2 regions of the Sporolactobacillus caesalpiniae genome follow, and region 1 is predicted to be linked to the other one. Evidence: riboswitches for the same ligand, from Rfam matches in the RefSeq annotation. Region 1 holds a riboswitch; the other holds the start of a gene.
The links. A riboswitch is a leader RNA that binds a small molecule or an ion and turns the genes downstream of it on or off. The one in region 1 is predicted to bind lysine.
Positions count from the first base shown of each region.

Region 2: it holds a riboswitch for lysine, as region 1 does, so the genes downstream of both, ABWW58_RS01305 (aspartate kinase) here and ABWW58_RS07375 (amino acid permease) in region 1, are expected to answer to the same signal.

Region 1 covers NZ_JBEVCB010000003.1:290,061-297,031, reverse strand. Annotated here, with positions in the region: gene ABWW58_RS07390 (glycosyl hydrolase family 18 protein) at 1-557, opposite strand, end outside; gene ABWW58_RS07385 (aminotransferase class I/II-fold pyridoxal phosphate-dependent enzyme) at 813-2,006, shown strand; gene ABWW58_RS07380 (DUF1516 family protein) at 2,059-2,385, opposite strand; gene ABWW58_RS07375 (amino acid permease) at 2,528-3,973, opposite strand; lysine riboswitch at 4,148-4,329, opposite strand; gene ABWW58_RS07370 (MFS transporter) at 4,421-5,647, opposite strand; gene ABWW58_RS07365 (ArsR/SmtB family transcription factor) at 5,735-6,781, opposite strand.
Region 2 covers NZ_JBEVCB010000001.1:282,013-288,983, forward strand. Annotated here, with positions in the region: gene ABWW58_RS01285 (Rpn/YhgA-type helix-turn-helix domain-containing protein) at 1-829, shown strand, start outside; gene ABWW58_RS01290 (helix-turn-helix domain-containing protein) at 1,083-1,358, shown strand; gene ABWW58_RS01295 (AEC family transporter) at 1,436-2,395, shown strand; gene uvrC (excinuclease ABC subunit UvrC) at 2,553-4,334, shown strand; lysine riboswitch at 4,396-4,610, shown strand; gene ABWW58_RS01305 (aspartate kinase) at 4,787-6,019, shown strand; gene ABWW58_RS01310 (YslB family protein) at 6,166-6,633, opposite strand; gene fumC (class II fumarate hydratase) at 6,892-6,971, shown strand, end outside.

The sequences.
Region 1 (6,971 bases):
ACATCCGGCGTGTTCAGCACACGCTGAACGAGGGCTGAATTAAATCCCGTCTCGGTCAGATTCGTTACGGTAATCACCGGCGTGACCCGTCCGCGCCATGACGCAAGTACGGCCGCATTGTCATTGAGCGGGCTCAAATCACCATTCCAATTAAAATGCGTCTCGAAAATGCCAATATACGTAAGGTATGGTGCATTGTCCGAAATAACCGACTGATCAAGTGCCGGCGTGCGTAGCTGTGTATAACTGAAGTGTGTGGCCACACGCCGTTCAATCTCCGGGATGTTAATTTTTTGACCGGGACTTAAACGCTCAGGATTGATCCCTGGATTCGCTTGGCGCAGCGCACTTAACGGGACATACGCCATGCGCGAGATTGTCCAAAGACTGTCGCCCGGCTGTACTGTATAAACATCACTCGTCACGAGCAGCGCCTGACCGGTCACGATGTTGGTCGCGGTCAGTCCATTTGCCGCTCTTAGTGTATTTACAGGAATATCAAATTTCTGGCTGATTCCAAATAGTGAATCTCCAGCCCTCACTGTATAAACAAACATAGTTCCACCCTTCCCGCACCCGTCATTTGCGGGCGTCCTCATGCCGCAGATGCATAGGCATTTCACACTAGTTTATTCAGTGCATGCGAAACGGTTCCGAAAGAGGCTATAGATTCGAATTAAAAAAAAGGTTATCATTAAATTTGCCGCGAGAATTATTTATTGAAGCGGCAACACTTACTGCACGCCAAAATGAACGAACCTAGGCTGTAGTTCATAGTCTATAGAAAGTACGGAAAGAAATGAGGGTTATTTATGGCTGAATTCATCCCATCACGGCAGGTTCAATCGCTGCCTGCCAATTATTTTACGAGTATGGATCACCGTATCGATTCGGTAGTCAAGCAAGGCATCGATGTCATTCATCTTCATACCGGCAGTCCGGATCAGCCGACTCCCAAACCAATTATCCAAGCAATGAATCAAGCGGCACAGCTTCATGAAAATCAAGGCTATCCTCCGGCTGGCGGCAAACTGTCGCTTAAGAAGGCAATCAGTGAATTTTATATGCGTGAATACGGTGTTTCCGTTGATCCTGAGACGGAAGTCACGGTCTTCGACGGCGCAACCGTAGCCATCTCGGCACTGCCTCAAGCGATGCTTAATCCTGGCGACGTCATGCTGACGACTGATCCCGGCTATCCGCTCTATTTTGTTTGCCCGGGGCTGGCCGGCGCTGAAACCTACGGAATCCCGTTTCGCGCTGAAGATGATTTTTTACCCGATTATAAAACCATTCCTGAAAAGGTATTGAAAAAATCTCATCTATTAATGTTGAACTATCCAAACAACCCGACCGGAGCAATTGCGACCAAAGATTTTTTTGCGGATACCGTTCGTTTTTCTAAGGAGCATCATATTCCGGTCGTTCACGACTTTGCCTACGCCGCCTTTGGCTTCGATAGCAATCGCCCGCTCAGTTTTCTGCAAACTCCGGGTGCAAAGGAACAAGGCATCGAAGTTTACACGTTATCGAAAACGTATAATATGGCCGGATTCCGAGTCGGCTTTGCTGTCGGCAACGCATCGATCATTCGCGCGCTCAGCCAATTCCATGATATCGATCATTCAGATGTGCCGAGCGCGATTCAAGATGGCGTTGCCGCGGCGCTTCTCGGCCCGCAGCAATCGGTTCAAGAGTTATGCGCGCTCTATGAACGACGCCGAAATATCCTCGTCTCAAGTTTCCGCGCCATTGGCTGGGATGTGCGGGCGCCGAAAGGCTCGTTTTTCTGCTGGTTCAAGGTTCCGGAAGGCTATACGTCCGAAACCTTTGCCGATGCCCTGCTCGAACGCGCGCATGTCGCGGTGGCACCAGGCGCAGGATTTGGCGCCCACGGCGATCAATTTGTTCGCGCCGGATTGCTCGAATCCGAGGAACGCCTGAAGGAAGCTGCGGAACGGATCAAGGCTTCCGGAATTCTCGATGAGACACCTGTACAAAATTAACAGATTAATCAAAAGAACTTTTCCCAGCATTCATTGGGAAAAGTTCTTTTGATTAAATAACGTGGTAACCCATCAGCACAATGACAATCAGCAAAACTGCGATTAGAACAAGAAAGAGCCATGATGATTCTTTCTTCTTACGCTTACCCATCGCCACTTCCATAAGTCCGATTAAAGCAAAGGAAAGCACGCCTTTAATGGTCGGCATCAGTGGAAAATGAATGATAAACAGCATGACCACTCCGGTTATGATCATAACTAAGTAAGCTGTCCGCAGGATCATACTCCACACTTTTTGCGCCGTGAAAAGATAGCTTAAGATAAAAAAGATGACTACAAGACCCCAGACAAGGCCATGGATTAGCAACAAGGTATGCATGTCATTTCCTCTTTTCAGTTTATAAATCAATCACTAGACTTGTCTCTATTTTATCATGATGACACATTTTTCCCAGTTTTTACATGATCGCAACAAAAAAAACACGAGTGTCACGCACTCGTGTTTTTTATCATTCGACCTCTTAATCCTTGTGACGCGACAGATCACATTGGTCAAGCGGAATCAATTTTGACTTCATCTTCCATTTGGCGATCAGCCAGACAGCAAGGAAAATCGGAATGCCGATATAGGCTGCAATGATGCCGCCCCAATCAATATGACCACCGGAAAAGGCACCGAAACTCTGCCCGATCACAACCACCATACATACCGCAAACGCAAACAACGGACCAAACGGGAACCACTTCGCCCGATAAGGCAAGTCGCTGAGTTTACCGCCTTGAGCTACATAGGCGCGGCGGAACCGATAGTGGCTGATTGCGATGCCGAGCCAAGCGATAAAGCCGCACATTCCCGAAGCACTCAGCAGCCAGTTGTAAACAATGCCGTCGCCGAATCCTGAGGCAAAGAATGCGAGCAGCCCGAATGCCGCAGTGACAACAAGCGACCAAATTGGAATTCCGTTCCGTGTGACATAACCGAGGAACCTTGGTGCCTTTCCTTCCTTAGCCAAAGCGTAGAGCATACGCGTCGAGGCGTAAAGTCCGGAATTTCCTGCAGACAGCACCGCCGTTAAAATAACGGCATTCATCACCGATGCGGCAATGGCAAGCCCTGCTCTTTGAAACACAAGTGTAAAAGGACTGACCATCACCGAATCCGATGCGGACAGATTATGACTCGTGTAGGGAATGATCATTGCAATAACAAAGATGGCTAAAATATAAAACAGTAAGATGCGCCAGAAAATTGTGTTCATTGCTTTCGGGACACTTTTTTCCGGGTGTTCGCTTTCCCCGGCACTTACACCAAGCAGCTCCGTCCCCTGAAAGGAGTAGCCGGCCGCAAGGAACACACCAAATGCTGCCAGAAAGCCGCCGTGGAAAGGTGCATCACCAACTGTGAAATTTTGAAATCCAGGAACGCCTCCTCCAAGCACGCGAAAAATCATTAACAATCCGAGAATTATAAAAATGATGACGGTAGCCACTTTTATGAATGCGAACCAGTACTCCGACTCACCATATCCTTTTACGGTCAGTGCATTCAGCAGGAAGATGATGAGCAGGAAGATACCGTTCCAAAGAATAGATGGGCTGTTCGGAAACCAAAATTTCATGATCAGCGTAGCCGCTGACAGCTCACTTGCGATCGTAATCGCCCAGTTGTACCAATAGTTCCAACCAAGCGCGAAACCAAACGACGGATCGACAAAACGCGTTGCGTAGGTGCTGAATGAGCCGCTGGTGGGCATGTACGTCGCAAGCTCGCCAAGGCTGGTCATGAGAAAATAGACCATGATCCCTGTTAATCCATACGCGAGCAGCGCGCCGCCCGGACCGGCCGTATAGATTGCGTTTCCGCTGGCGAGGAATAGCCCTGTTCCGATCGCGCCGCCAAGCGCGATCATCGTCAAATGACGCGACTTCAATCCCCGTCTTAATTGATTATTTCTCTTCTGTTGCATTTTTCTCTCTCCCTCTCTGTATTTCGGGGAGATATGTGAAGAATAGAGTTATGGTTACTAAAAACGCCCGTCAAGGCAAACTAATGCCTTCGGCGGACGAGAAACTTTTATAGTAAAAATGAATAAGATCTGCATCATTACAGGCTTATTGATCCATTTACTCCTCGCACATCTTCCGCCGATAGCACACCACATGCCTAAAACGCATGTGACAGTCCCGTCCCTTTCGGAAACGGACCCAGCGCACTCGGGCAAGAGAATCCGAATGCACTTCGGCAGCAGTTCCTTACACGTATCGTCCGGCGTCTCTTCGCCTCGGATGCACTTATCTTAACTGCCGCGCCTCTACCCCCTCGTGATCTTGTGAGGAGATGTTGTTTTTCAACAACAGGTTCTATTCTACCTTTATTGAAAATGATTATCAACCGGAAATGATCTCCTGTTCCTTTAAAAATTACTTTTAAAAAATTTCACAACTTGGTTGATCTGAAGTTCCTCTCTAAAAGGCACATATAGAAGCGTCACCGCACCAGCAATGACTATGCCAAAAAGTAAGAAGATCCATTGAAGGGGCAGATATCCGGTTAAGAATGAGCCGAATAATGTACCTAGAGGAACTGTACAAGAACTGAGCATTGAACCGAAGCTGTTCACTCGTCCTCGTTTATCGTCGTCCGTAATTAATTGAAAAGTCGTTCCAATGCCGATGCTGGCAAAACTGATTCCGAGCCCCAATAGTCCGAAAAAAAGAATAAACAGAATTAATCCTGGAAAAATCCCTGACAAAATAAGCGATACACCCTCAAAGATAAGCCCTGCAACGGCGAGCCTAATCTGACTACGAATGTGTCCGAAAAGAATCACTATGCTGCCTAATAAAGCCCCGACAGAAATCGATGCCTCAATCCAGCCCACCCCTGTTGATCCAAAGTTTAGCTGTTTACTTGTAAAAATAATCAAAACATCAAGCGGTGCGAGAAAGAAATTAATGATCACACCGCCCACTAACGTAAGAAATAAAAGTCGTTTCATATGAATCGTATAGACAAGCCCTTCCTTAAATTTGAATACGAACGATTCATGCTGCTTCGCTTGAGTCACTCTAGGAATTTTTAAGAACAGAGAAAAAATAAATGAAACAAGAAAGGAAAGACCATTTAGAGCAAACACTGAACCAATGGAAAGAAATGTAATGAGAAAGCCACCGACCACCGGACCGAGTATCGCCGATATACGCCGAATAAACTCAAAAATTGCATTTCCTTTTGATAAACCAGCCTTATCCAAAATGAGTGGAACTGTGGCGGATAGAGCAGGATTAAAGAAAGCATCCATGACTGAGATGATGACAAGACATAGATTAATGATCACCAGTGAAAAATAGCCTTCAAAGGTGAGTAATGCAACAAGAAACATGATGCATGCGCGCACCGCATCTGAAATCATCACCATCTGTTTTTTTATATTTCGGTCAGCGAGCACGCCCGCGAAGGGCATAACAAGAATGGCCGGAAGCGTCATGCAGATCACACTCATCCCAAGTGACATCGCGGAACCTGTTTGTTTCATAATCGTCCACATCAGACCAACGTAATAAATTTGATCGCCAAATATAGAAATACCCTGCCCTGTTAGTAGAATTAAAAATTGACGGTTGCGTACCCAGAGACTCATGATCGACACCTCTTATTTTGATATTAATAAAATAACTAATTTCATCACAATCGAATATGTAATTAAAAAAAGGCAAAAGGACGCTGCCTAATCTTTAATTAGTGATTGAAGCATTTGATCCATCAGCTTTTTTATTTGGTCATTTCTTACCTCGTAGTATACTCGATTTTCACTCCGCACCGGCCTGACTAAATCATAAGATGCCAGTAAGGATAGATGGTGTGAAATGGTCGAATTGGATAAATTCAACCGCTTGCCCAATTCATAACCGTACAAAGGACTTCGATTAAGTAAGCGGATAATGCTCAAACGCTTTTCGTCAGCAAGCACTTTAAATGCTTGATCCACCTTATCTTTATCTGCCGAATATGCTGGCTCTTCGAAAGGAAGCTGCCTAGTGCCAAAAAGAAACAGGCAAAAGCTGTCTGTGCTGGTGGTAAAGGACCATTGATCATAGAATACGGACGGCGCCAAAACGACTTCATCCATTTGATCAACAGGCATTTGATATTTTTTTGACACCCGCGTCAAAAAAGAAGATTTCCCATGCGATTCAGCAAAATTTTTGACACGGTTGAGTACTGCTTGTTGCGTTTCTAAAAACTCCTCGAATTCATCGTTCATTAAATCATAGAACTTCCGCAAAAGCTGAATCATTCGCTGTTTCGTTTCTTCTTTGTGCACGTATAAATAAAGCAGCTTCCACTTTTCCTGCTCCGGTAAGTTACTTTGATCAATTGCTATTGTTGTTGTGCTTAAATGATCAGGATCAACGCTGTCCCCCGATCCATAACCCGTATGAAGAAAATAAGCAAACCATTCATGAGCATCAAGCTTTGCCAGTGCTTGTAAAAAGAGGTCCACATCGTGATAAGCCTTTGCTTCCCAGGCATAACGAATGAGGGTCAGGCCAAGATAACTCTCGTAACTAAAAAACACTTCTAATTCGTCTTTTACGTTAGAAGGTAGAAGCAATCGCCTCTGATCGACCCATTGCTTTAATTGAATCGCTTTGCCTTTGATCATTACAACATCATCCGACTGAATCTGATCCGGTGTTGCGACGCGAAACATCGCTGCAAGCAATTCAAATACCGGAGAGGTTACATAATGAACTTCAGGTTTTTTTTCCATTTCATCGCCTCAATCACAATAAATTGAACTTATTTTCGATAAATATAAAATATGATATTTCATGATAATCGAATTATAACATAAATTTATACTGCCCTTTCAAAGAATTTAATTTTAAGGGTTAAATTTGTGTATTCATAACTTACGATCCGCAATGAGCGGACATGGTTTAAAATCACAGCAAACATTT
Region 2 (6,971 bases), on a different contig from region 1:
ACGCTTTAAAGTCCTGCTGCACGAGTTTTTTGATGAATTTCTCGAAGCCTTCTTCCCAAAAATTTACCAGGCGCTTGATCTTTCCGAGAAAAAATTTCTTTCCGAGGAACTGTTCGCAGATATGATCGAAGGCGACAAAAAACGGGCAGATGTTATCGCGGAAACGAAGCTGAAATCAAAAAAAGACGTCATTCTGATTGTCCATCTTGAAGCACAGAATTATTACCAAGAAGATTTTTCTGAACGGATGTATATCTATTACAGCATGATCTATCTGAAATTTCGAAAACCTGTTTTACCAATCGCCATTTTCAGTTATGATGGAGTTAGAGATGAATCGGACGAATTTGTGGTGAAAGTGCCTCATCTAATGATTGTTAGCGAGTTCCATTTTTTGAAACTCGAACTTTCCAGAATGAACTGGCGAAAATTTATGAACAGCAATAATCCGGCCGCCGCCGCGCTGATGAGCAGGATGAACTACTCGAAAAGGGAACGTGTACAAGTACGACTCGCTTTTATTAGGCAAATGATCCACATGCATCTTGGAGAAGCGCGTGAGAGCATGATCAATGGATTTTTCGAGACCTATCTTCAATTAGAAAAGGAAGAGGTGGATCAATTGATGGACCAAGCGAAAAAACTCCCAGACGAAATTCGAGAAGAAGTGCTCAAGTGGCCCAATTCCTTTTATGATCGCGGAAAGAAAGAGGGAATTGAACAGGTTGCCCGGAAGCTGCTGCAAAAAGGAATGAGTCATGCTGAAATCAGTGAATTGACCGGATTGAGCGAAGCAGCGATTAAATCGATGGCAGGCGCCGTTGAATGAGCTGAATTATAGAGTTCACCCAATGAATGATCACCTGTCATATTTGCTAGTACAGGGAAAGATGAATCCTCGTGTTTCAAGAATCGTTTTGGAGCACGAGGGTCATTTTTTTATTAGGAGACCAGCCTGAGAAAACTCGGCAATTCATTGCCGAGATGTATCAGCGTCTAGGTCTCCGTTCTTTGTTTAGTAACTATTTAAATCGTTGATAAAAAAGTGAATGCACGTTCTGTAATTAGGCTATGGTGAACCCATGACCTTAAAAGAACTCAAAGTAAGCATCTATCCAAACGAAAAACAGAATGTAATGATTCACTTGAACTTTGGCTATAATCGTTTTGTTTGGAATCAAATGCTGAGCATGCTGATCGAACGGTACCCTAACACTCCCCAAGTCTCATTTTTAAACGCCTATGCCTTAAATCTTTTGCTTCGCGCATTGAAGAACGAAGTTCCTTGGTTAAAAAATGCAGAAAGTACAAACCTTCAAGCCACCAATCATGATTTAATGGCAGTCAAGTTTTTCTAAAATAGTTGTTGACTATGACTCTAGCAAAGATGTATGCTCATTGGTACAAGAAAAAAACGACAATGAGTAGACGCATCATGTCAGTCATGGAGGCACTTGGAGTGGGCACCTTTTTTCAAGGAATTCAAGGGATTCTAGTAATTATTGTAATGATCAGCGTGGGCTATGGTTTGACTCATCTCGGCTGGTTTGATAAAAAGGCAAGTAAATTAATCGCCAAATTGGTGACACAAATTGCGCTTCCTGCTTATATGATTAGTACAATTACCAATCATTTTACAAGTAAGGAATTAATTGAATTGCTGCCGAATCTGCGTTTTCCGATTCTGTCGATGCTGATTTTATTCGCCATCTCTTTTTGGGCAGTTAAGATCTTTTCTGTTCAGAAAAATCATAGTGGATTGTTTAAATCAATGTTTTGCAACTCGAATACGGTTTTCATTGGTCTGCCGGTCAATCTGGCGCTGTTCGGCGAGCAGAGCCTGCCCTATGTACTTGTGTTTTATATGGCCAATACAACTTTCTTTTGGACGTTGGGTGTCTATCTGATCCAACGAGATGGAAACTATTTGAGCAAAATAAGTCTGAAACAAACACTTGGCAAAATATTTTCGCCGCCGCTCTTGGGGTTCATCGCAGGCGTCATTTTAGTTCTTCTGCATGTGAAGCTTCCTGCGTTTCTCATGTCCGATTTTAATTATATCGGCGGGCTCACCATTCCGTTATCAATGATCTTTATTGGTATCGCGATTCATCAGGCGGGTTTGAGCAAACTCCGTCTTAATAAAGACAACATAGGTGTCCTGATCGGCCGTTTTGTTGCGGCACCCGCAATCATGACCTTGCTTGTATTGCCGGCACCGATGCCCGCACTCATGAAGGAAGTATTTATCTTGCAATCAGCGATGCCGGTCATGACGAACGCCCCTGTCGTCTCGGAGTTGTATCATGCAGATTCGGACTATGCGGCTGTGATGGTGACTGAAACAACGCTCCTCAGCATGATTGAAATTCCCATTCTGATGACTATTTTTTAACAGAGAGTTCTAACCGGGACAGAGGCGTGCATTTTCCCGCCCACTGTCCTTTTTTGTTTTTGAATTCTAAAAGTTGAATGTTTCTCGCATCTCTTAGATAATAAATAAAGAATGTGTTTATGAACTTATGTACACCTATTAAAGGATGATTCATAGAATGGTCAGTCAGAAAATAAAAGAAAAGCTCAGCTTGCTTCCAAAACAGCCGGGCTGTTATCAAATGAAGAATGCACAGGGAGAAATTATTTATGTCGGCAAAGCGAAGAATCTGTTCAACCGCGTGCATTCCTATTTCAGTGGTTCGCATGACGCGAAAACGCAGCGGCTTGTTGCAGATATTGCGGATTTTGAATATATCGTCGTTTCTTCAGAAATTGAATCGTTACTTTTGGAAATTAATTTGATTAAGAAATATGAGCCTAGATACAATATCATGCTTAAGGATGATAAGAGTTATCCGTTCATCAAGCTGACGTCTGAGAAATATCCGCGCCTGATCATTACGAGAAAGGTGAACCGTAAGAGCGGCAAATATTTTGGTCCCTACCCGAACGTGACTGCGGCGAATGAGACGAAGCGGCTCCTTGATCATCTCTATCCTTTACGAAAATGCCGCACCTTGCCGAATCGCGTATGCCTTTACTATCATATCGGGCAGTGTCTGGCGCCGTGCGTCAACGAAATTCCGAAAGAAACCTACGAGTCGATGTCGGAGGATATCACCCGTTTTCTGAATGGCGGCTATCAAGATGTGAAAAAACGCTTGAAAGAGGAGATGCTTGAAGCCTCAGATCAACTTAATTTTGAAAAGGCTAAGGAACTGCGTGATCAGATCAGCAACATTGAGACGATCATGGAAAAACAAAAAATTATTTTTAATGATCTCGATAATCGAGATGTCTTTGGTTATGCCTTTGATAAAGGCTGGATGTGTGTTCAGGTGTTCTTTATGCGCCAAGGAAAATTAATCGAACGGAAAGTCTCTCATTTTCCTTTTTATCAGGAACCGGAGGAAGACTTTCTGACTTTTATCGGCCAGTTCTACAGTCACCAGAATCACATCAAACCTAAAGAAGTGCTTATTCCAAATTCTGTCGACCAGAATCTGATCGAACAGATGCTGGAAACCGATGTCATTCAGCCTCAGCGTGGACGAAAGAAAGATCTAGTTGAGATGGCGGTGAAGAATGCGCGTATCGCACTCAAAGAAAAATTCGCTCTGATTGAGCGCGACGAGAAGCGAACCGTCGGCGCTGTCGAACAGCTTGGCGAAGCTCTGGACATGCCGGCACCACGCAGAATTGAAACCTTTGACAACTCGAACATTCAAGGTGCCGATCCGGTATCGGCGATGGTTGTCTTTGAAGACGGCCGTCCAAAGAAAAGCGATTATCGAAAATATCGTGTCAAAACGGTGAACGGACCCGATGATTACGCGACGATGCGAGAGGTTGTGCGCAGACGCTATACAAGGGTTCTCAAGGAAGGAAAACCGCTCCCTGATTTAATTTTAATTGACGGGGGTAAAGGGCAGCTGTCCGCGGCGATTGATGTGCTGGAAAATGAGTTCGGACTCTATGTTCCGGTCTGCGGTCTTGTGAAGGATGACAAACACCGGACATCTCAGCTTGTGATTGGTGAGCCGCCGCAGATTGTTCCGCTTGCGAGAAACAGCCAAGCCTTCTACCTGCTTCAGCGTATCCAAGATGAAGTGCATCGGTTCGCGATCACATTCCATCGACAAGTCAGAGACAAGTCAATGATTCACTCATTGTTAGACGATGTGCCTGGCGTTGGCGAGCAGCGGAAGCGAATGCTGCTGCGCAAATTTGGTTCGATTAAGAAGATACGTGAGGCGAGCAGTGAAGAACTTCGGGAGGCGGGATTGCCCAAAAAAGTTGCCGAATCCATGAGAAATTATTTGGACAATTCCCGATGAAGGGTATTGTTTCAATTCTTTAGGTTTGTTATAATTTCCATAACTTAATTTTTCAAATAACTGAAGTGATAGAGGAGCAGTCTTCATAAGTATGGCGCGCGAGAAAGATGAATTTCATTGACCGCGACAGAAAGGGAATCCTGCCGAAGCCGGAACAGCTTCATCACCGTTCCGTGCTGGATCTGCATTGAATAAATGCAGAGCTGTCACACTTTAAGGAGTTTATAAAGGCATTGAGCCTTATGAAATCTTTAAGTGTGGAGAACTATCTCAGCATTGTTGAAATAGATTGACTGTTCAACAGCGGGGATTTCTCGCTGTTCTTTTTGTCACTGACGTGAACGAATTATAAGGAGCACGCTCTTATCACAGAGATCCCGCGGCTTCATTAAAGAGGATCCGGAGAGAGTAAGCACATATATGCCGGTCATAGTTTAAAGGAGCGAGTGAAGTTGTCTTTAACGGTAATGAAGTTTGGCGGAACATCGGTAGCGTCAGTTGAACGGTTGCAGAAGGTAGCGGATAAAGTCATTAAGAAAAAAGAGGCTGGGAACCAAGTGATTGTGGTTGTTTCCGCAATGGGGAAAACAACGGATGCACTTGTTTCGATGGCTGGTGAGATTTCGAGCAGACCGTCTAAACGGGAAATGGATGTGCTCTTATCCACAGGCGAGCAGGTAACGATCGCTTTGCTTTCCATGGTTTTGGTTGAACGTGGATATGACGCTGTTTCATTCACCGGCTGGCAAGCCGGTATCAAAACGGAAGCAGTTCACGAAAACGCGCGGATCGCGTCAATTGACACCTCATTAATCCGGCCGCAGTTGAAAAAGGGTTCGATTGTCATCGTCGCAGGATTTCAAGGTGTGACTGAAGACAGTGAGATTACAACACTGGGCAGAGGCGGATCCGATACATCCGCCGTGGCGATCGCTGCAGCATTCGGTGCGCGGCGATGCGAAATCTACACGGATGTGACCGGTGTCTTTACTACAGATCCGCGCTACGTGAACAAGGCGCGAAAACTGCAGGAAATCAGTTATGATGAAATGCTTGAATTGGCTTATCTTGGAGCGGGCGTACTCCATCCGCGTGCGGTTGAGTATGCGAAGAACAGTCATCTCGAACTCGTGGTGTGCTCTTCGTTTTCCGACGAAGAGGGCACGGTAATTAAGGAGGAAGTGTCAATGGAGAAGACTAAGTCGGTCAGAGGACTCGCATTTGAGAAAAATGTGACGAAGGTGACGCTGCTCGGACTTCCAAATAGTGTGGAGGCGGTATCGCGCGTATTCGACGCGATTGCGGCGAAGCATATAAATATCGACGTTATCGTTCAGAACGTGCTCGATGAAGCGAGAACGAGCCTGTCGTTCACTGTTGATCACGATGTCTTAAATGAAACACTGGATGTACTCCGTGAACAGGAGAAAGAACTGGAATACCATCAGATGATCTTTGAGTCGGAACTTGCAAAGGTTTCAATTGTCGGATCAGGAATGGCATCTAATCCCGGTGTTGCTGCCCAGATGTTTCACGCCCTGGCAGCAAGAGACATTAAAGTTAAAATGATCAGTACTTCTGAAATTAAAGTGTCAACGATTATTGACGAGAGCAAGCTTATTGAAGCGCTCGATACGCTCCATGAAACTTTTCATTTGGCAGAAGAAGAATCGGTAAGCTTGTAAGGTTAAAGGAAAAAATAGGAACAACAAAAAGCAGGCATATCGCCTGCTTTTTGTGTGTCTTAATTTGAGTGTATAAAGAAAAACAACACACTAAGTTTCGTCTTCCCCGGGCTATTGTCATATTCGGATGCATGCAGAGAGAAAAGTTAGTTTTCCACTCCTACATGGTCTTTTGCGTCCCATTTTATAAGAAAAACGACTTTCTTTTGGCGGCCGGTTTTGATTTCCATATACGTTTCCGCAACGCATCCGATCTGATGCTGTATCTGCTCCGCGATAAACCCGGATTCTAATGAAAAACTGCCTGATTCAGGAAAATCATTGATCCGTGCTTCAACAAGCGGAGAACTGCATTCAAAAATCGTTTTATTTTTTGCCTTATTAACTAGTTCCAAAGTTCCCCATCCTGCCCGATTGAAAAAATCGATAATCTGTTGTTCGTTATCGAGAGGATATTGGCGCGCCAATTTTCGTCCCGACCAATAAAGGATCGATGCTGTTTCCTTGCCAAGAAGCTCAGGAATCAGTAAATTTCTTATTAATTCATAACCGAAAGCCGGTACGGTCGCGTCTCCGTAGTGTTCCGGCTGCGGACAGGTTGCGTTTCTCGTCATCTTCTATCCCTCCACTGACTATTATAACTTTCTTTTCCTCGTTTCACTATAATGAGATGGATTGAGCGCGTTTTATTTTCCAAACGGTTGCTCCAGTTTTTTCGCTGATTGGCAATGTCACATTTCTTCGGTAAAATGAATTGAGTCGATATAAATTATTTATCATAAAGAGTTATGAAACCATTAGTAACTAATTTTTTACAAAATGAGAACTACGGAGCAATTTGATAGAGAAATAACGAAAGGGATGATCGATCAATGGAATTCAGGATTGAACATGATACACTTGGAGAAGTCAAGGTACCGGCTGAACGTCTGTGGGCCGCACAAACGCAACG